Linked DNA regions of Syntrophobotulus glycolicus DSM 8271. The protein of the gene in region 2 interacts with the protein of the main gene of each other region in a pairwise test. Links are inferred from orthologs where the notes say so. Each region holds a gene or a part of one and is shown on either strand. Other genes may lie near its edges. The genes, in order: dnaN and SGLY_RS00865.

Evidence for each region.
Region 1: the proteins of SGLY_RS00865 (region 2) and dnaN interact in binary tests that used the Bacillus subtilis proteins (3 or more experiments, as listed by UniProt). The link is inferred for Syntrophobotulus glycolicus DSM 8271 from one-to-one orthologs.

The regions. Positions count from the first base shown.
Region 1 is NC_015172.1:490-3,626, reverse strand. What follows is about bases 25-2,826. They hold dnaN (DNA polymerase III subunit beta), read right to left. Parts: upstream 2,074-2,826; coding sequence 976-2,073; downstream 25-975. Other genes in these bases: dnaA (chromosomal replication initiator protein DnaA), read right to left, coding at 2,231-2,826; recF (DNA replication/repair protein RecF), read right to left, coding at 25-971. Outside these bases: more of recF, read right to left, coding at 1-24; more of dnaA, read right to left, coding at 2,827-3,137. UniProt on the Bacillus subtilis protein: Confers DNA tethering and processivity to DNA polymerases and other proteins. Acts as a clamp, forming a ring around DNA (a reaction catalyzed by the clamp-loading complex) which diffuses in an ATP-independent manner freely and bidirectionally along dsDNA.
Region 2 is NC_015172.1:178,259-181,339, reverse strand. Bases 3-2,748 are described here. They hold SGLY_RS00865 (initiation-control protein YabA), read right to left. Parts: upstream 1,657-2,748; coding sequence 1,348-1,656; downstream 3-1,347. Other genes in these bases: SGLY_RS00855 (DNA polymerase III subunit), read right to left, coding at 2,398-2,748; SGLY_RS00860 (PSP1 domain-containing protein), read right to left, coding at 1,659-2,405; rsmI (16S rRNA (cytidine(1402)-2'-O)-methyltransferase), read right to left, coding at 461-1,330; SGLY_RS00875 (AbrB/MazE/SpoVT family DNA-binding domain-containing protein), read left to right, coding at 160-417. Outside these bases: more of SGLY_RS00855, read right to left, coding at 2,749-3,081. UniProt on the Bacillus subtilis protein: Involved in control of chromosome replication initiation. Inhibits the cooperative binding of DnaA to the oriC region. Thus negatively regulating initiation of chromosome replication.

The DNA.
Region 1 (3,137 bases), 180 kb from region 2 along the record:
TACTCCCTGCGTCCTTCATCCAGTTCAGACAAAACATCGTCCAGCAGCAAAATGGGATATTCTTCTTTCTCTTTATTTATTATTTCCATTTCTGCTAATTTCAAACAAAGAACCAGTGATCTTTGCTGCCCCTGTGATGCATAATACCTTGCTGAGCGCCCGTTTATATTTACTATTATATCATCTCTGTGTGGTCCAACAAGCACTGCCCGCCGTTCTATCTCAGCATCCCTTTGTTTCTCTAAAGCCTCGGGGAAATAGGCCAAAGCTTCATCAAGGCTCTTTCTACCAAGAGAAACATACTGTAAATCCATATTTTCATGGCAGCCGAAGACCTTACTGAACATTTTACCACATTGGTTCTGAAGTTTTTCTGTCATTTCATATCTATTTCTGATCACCCGGCTCCCAGTCTCTAAGAGCTGTTCATTCCAGACCAGAAGCTGGTCATTCGCCGCAGCTTTATTCAGACTTCTTTTCAAAAGAATACTTTTTTGTTTAAGAATCCTGATATAGGTATTTAACAATGAAATATGTGCCGGTTTGACCTGAATAAGCAGAAGATCAATAAATCTACGCCTTTCCAAAGGACCGCTTTTAATGATGTTCAAATCATCAGGCGTAAAAAAAACCACATTGATCATTCCTACGTATTCCGATAATTTTTGACAAGCCAGCTGATTAATTTTTATGGCCTTTTTTCCTTTTTCGTAATAGCTTTCTAAACAATATTTACGCTCATAGGCTTCAAAGTTCGCTCTCAGGTAAAAATTTTTCTGTCCCCAATAAATAAGCTCACTTTCTTGATTTACCCGGTAAGATTTTCCCATTAAAAGATAATAGATTCCTTCAAGGACATTGGTTTTTCCCTGTCCATTGGAACCTACTAAAATGTTAATCCCATTTGTAAATGTTATTTCCTGTTCACTGTAATTTCTGAAATTTTTGAAGTAAAGATTATGGATTAGCATATTCCTAATTTCTTAATGGTAAAACCAGGCATAAATAATCCTGATCATTTTCCGGTCTAAAAATACACGGATTAACCGCACCTGAAGTTTCCATCAAAATATTTTCGCTATCAATGATTTTTAAAAGATCCAGAACATATTTTGAATTAAATGAAATCGAAACATCTTCTCCATCCTGATTGATCTTCATTTCTTCATTGATTTTACCCGCTTCTGAAAACTGATTGATTTTCAAGACAGAGTTTTCCACATTTATCCTTACTGAACCTGTTTTAATTAAATTATCCTTTGATAACAGGGAAGCTCTTTCAACCATGTCTGTGAAATTCTTGGTATTGATCAATAACTTCGTATTGCATTTTTGAGGAATGACTTGTTTATAATTGGGAAACTGCCCATCAATTAATCGAGCTTGAAGCTGAATTGATCCGAAATTAAAAAATACTCGCGACTTGGAACAATATATCGTTAAGTCATGATCATCCTGTAATAATCTATAGATTTCCTGCATGGATTTCGCCGGAACTATACCTTTAAATTTTTGCTTATTGCCGGGTATCTTGGCTGTACGATAAGCTAAACGATGAGTATCTGTACCAACCAAGGCCAGATTATCTTCTTCCAGATGGAGAAGGAGCCCTGTAAAAACAGGCCTTGTCTCTTCAGCAGCACAAGCAAACACTGTTTGCCTGATCATATTTTTAAACAGGTCGGCAGGCAGCTTTATTTCATCCTCAACAGGAACATCGCCTATTTCAGGAAATTCTTCCGGATCATAACCATTAATGGTAAAGCTGGATCCTGAATAATTAATATTTGTAATATGATCAGTCGATTCTAAAACCACATCACTATCCGGCAACTTTCGAACGATTTCAGAAAACAATCTGGAAGGTAAAACGATTGTCCCTTCTTCAATAATTTCTGCATCAAAACTGCTGCGAATGCCTAATTCTAAATCCGTCGCCTCAAAACAGAGCGTATTGTTTTCAGCCCGGAGTTTGATTCCTTGCAAAATCGGAAGTGTATTTTTGGCTGAAACGGCTCTTTGAACAGTATTTACTCCAGTCAAGAGATCAGTTTTTGTAACTTTTATTTTCATCAAAAAGACTCCTCAGGAATATTTTTTTCGCATCAGTAATATGATTAATAGATTAGCAGTAGTAGTAGTATAAGTCGTTTTTTTGTGGATATCCGCAATTTGCCTTAAATAATGGGGGGTTGAGCGGTAGATTAACAGCATGAGAATCTTGTGGATATCAGGTTGATTTAATCTTATTAATAATTTCATTAATGCTTTTTTCTACAAATGGATCGTGTTCTTTCATCTCAGAAATTTTGTCAAAGGCGTGAATAACCGTCGTATGATCACGGCCGCCAAATTTTTCTCCTATTTGAGGAAGTGAACAATCTGTAAGCTGTCTGGAAATATACATGGCTACTTGTCTGGGAAAAGCAATGGTTCTGGTTCTCTTTTTTTGTTTTAATTCATTTACAGACATTTTATAATGTTCAGCAACGGTTTTTTGAATTAATTCTATAGAGATAATCTTTTGATTTCTGTTTGGTATCATATCTTTCAGGATTTCTTCGGCCAATTCCACCGTAATAGATTGATTTGTCAGCATGCAAAATGCTGTGATTTTGCTTAAAGCTCCTTCGAGCTCTCGAATATTGGATTGGATCGAAGATGCGATAAATGTGATGATTTCATCAGGAACAATATAATTTTCCAGTTGGGCTTTTTTTCTCAAAATGGCTATTCTTGTTTCATAGTCCGGCGGATTAATATCTGTGGTCAATCCCCATTCAAAGCGGGACCGGAGCCTTTCTTCCAATGTAGGGATCTCCCGGGGAGGACGGTCTGAAGAGATAATAATTTGTTTATTCGCTTCATATAAAGTATTGAAGGTATGAAAGAATTCTTCCTGGGTACCTTCTTTACCTGCTAGAAACTGAATATCGTCAATAAGAAGCAAGTCTACCTTACGATATGTATTTCTGAATTCAACCTGACGTTCATAACGAATAGAATCGATCATTTCGTTGGTAAATTGTTCTCCTGTAACATAAACGATTTTCATTTCCGGAAAATTTCTGTTAATGATATGGCCGATGGCATGCATGAGATGTGTTTTTCCCAAGCCGCTTCCTCCATATAAAAAT
Region 2 (3,081 bases):
TTCAAAATATCAATTTAAATGATAAAAAATAAAATCTATCTGGTAACTTCTATAATAAATTGGTGTTTTTAAGCCATAATTACTATTGACTTCTTAAGGTATTATTGGTAAGATAAGGTTAATAGATGTCGAAAGTTGTTGGAAGAAGGAGGAGAAATGATGAAATCAACGGGAATCGTCAGAAAAGTTGACGAATTAGGTAGAGTAGTATTACCTATCGAGCTGCGCAGAACCTTAGGAATCGATGAAAAAGATGCTTTAGAAATTTATGTTGATGAAGAAAAAATCATCCTTAAAAAGTATGAACCGGCTTGCGTCTTTTGCGGAAACGCCAGCAATGTGCAAAACTTCCGTGGCAAAAATGTTTGTATGGACTGTGCTGCTGCCATGGGCGAAGTCGCCAATAAAGCTGTCTAATAATTGTTTTCTTTAAACATACGATATCATATTCAGGATTGTTTTAGAAAGGCTTATGCCTTTCTTTTTTATTCTCATTGTCCAGGGTCGCTTTATAGATCTCTCTTTTGCTTACTCCGTATTTTTTCGCTATCCTTTTCATTGCCTCTGTTGGGGGCATCCCCTGCGTTTTTAAGTCCTGATACTCTTTAACCCATAAATCCGGATCTCCATGATCCTGGATATCCTCCGCAGGGCTGATGATGATGCAGCACTCTCCCTTTGCCGCCTTTTGTTCAAACTCTTGAATCAACTCCGATATTTTCCCCTTATGGACGGTTTGGTGTATCTTTGTCAATTCCCTGACAACAGCAGCCTCCCTGTCTTCCAGCATGGTATGCATCACCTGTAGGGTATCAAGCAAACGGTGAGGGGCTTCATAGAAAATTAATGTAAATCGCAGCTCTTTAATTTTTTCTAATAATTTTCTGCGCTCACTTTTCCCGGCGGGAGGAAATCCCAGATACAGAAAATGCTCCGTACTTATCCCCGAAAGAACAAGGGCTGTCAAAGCTGCATTAGGGCCCGGTAAAACATCAACGCTAATCTTTTCTTCCTGACACCGCTTGATGAGTATCTGTCCGGGGTCAGATATCGCGGGCATTCCGGCGTCAGAAATCAGGGCCACATCTTGCCCTGATTTTAGTGCTTCTATGATTTCTTCCGCTCTTTTTCTTTCATTATGTTCGTGGTAACTGAGTAACGGAACCTTTATTCCATAATGATTGAGCAGGATTCTGGAATGCCGGGTATCCTCCGCCGCGATAAAATGAACCTTTTTCAACGTATCCAGTACCCTTAGGGTAACATCACTGAGATTGCCGATCGGAGTAGCGCAAATATATAAGCTTCCTTTATGATCACTTTCTGACATGTTTTCTCCCTACTTGTTCAGTCCTTTTTCAGAAAAGCAGTACAAAATAAGCATGGCCCGTCGAGTTGCTCTCCAAAATACAGATGACAGACATGAAATCCTTCTAAATAAAGCCGTTCCAAGTTTTCATGAGCCTCTTTCTGAATTTTAGCAGCGTTTTTTTGCACTCTTTCGGTATCTGCCTCAGAAACTGCGCAAATTTGTCTTTTCAGTTTAATATTTTCTTCTTCCAGGTACTGAACATACTGCCTTAAGCTTTTTATTTCATCCAGCAGCCTGCCTAAATGATCCTCAATCTCTGATATAGCCTGGGTAAATTGACCCAATTTTATTCCTCCGATTCGTCGACCAGCTTCTTAAGATCTTCCGGAGAGACATCATCTTCCCATATCTCCGTACTGTACGGGAATTTTTTATTTTCTTGATTTGACTGGCATTCGTAGCATCCGTTTTCGTATTTTAAACAACACATTAATCTGCCGCAAATACCTGATATTTTAGTCGGATTGAGTGACAGATTCTGGTCCTTTGCCATTCTGATCGAGACCGGTTCAAAGTCCCCAAGAAATGTTGTACAGCATAACTCTCTCCCACAGCAGCCCAGACCGCCCAACATCTTTGCCTCATCTCTGACTCCGATTTGCCTAAGTTCTATCCTGGTTCTGAACACTGACGCAAGATCCTTAACCAATTCACGGAAATCAACCCTGCCTTCCGCTGTAAAGGAAAAAATAATCTTATTGCCGTCAAAGGTATATTCAACATCAATCAGCTTCATCGGCAGCTTATGCGCAGCGATCTTTTCCAGGCAAATCTTGTAAGCCTCCTGCTCTTTGTCTTTATTGCCGTGGTAAATCTTTGTATCTTCCGGAGTGGCCTTACGAATGACCTCTTTTAAAGGAGCAATAATTTCCTTATCACTGACTTCCCTTAAGCCGAGAACGACTTTCCCGTATTCCGTCCCTCTGGCTGTTTCGACAATAACGGCATCATCCTGTTTAATTTCCAGATTGCCCGGGGCAAAAAAGTAAATCTTTCCTGCAGCCTTAAAGCGTACACCAACAACCTTAGCCAAGTGTGTTTCCTCCAATTCTCATCTGTTTAAGGGCAAGAACTTCTATTGCCAGCCGACTGTTGGCTTGTCTTTGCAATGCGATGACAGCCTGATTAATTGATGGAAGGTAGGCCGGCGGGACTCTGCCTTCAGTGATTTCTTTCATGAAATATATCTGTAAAACCTGTACCAGCACCAATGCCTCTTCTTTATCCAACGGAAACAAGGAATACATCTTTAAAAAATCACCTTTAATTACTGCGAGATAGGTTTCCAGCCAATTTTCAACTCGTTCTGTTCCCATAGCGACAATCCGGCGAATCAGATCGGGATCCCGGCCGCCCAGTTTATAAGCAAGCTCATAATCAATCTCTCCTGAAGTTTCTGACTCAATCCCATTCCTCAGAAAAACGTCCTTATCCGGAACCGGAAAGTATACCTCCTGTGCCCGGCTTCTCAAGGTGGCAATAATCCTCTCTGAATTGGCTGTGCTTAAGATCAGCAAAGTATTCTCCGGCGGCTCCTCCGCAACCTTCAGCAAAGCATTGGCTGCGGGAAGGGTCAGCCTGTCCGCCTGCTCGATCAAATAAACCTTATATTTCCCCTCAAAAGGTTTTTTATAGATATTCTCCTGCATTTTGAGGATTTCTTCAATTCCGATACTGCTTTTCTGGAGCTTCAGGATGTGGATATCGGG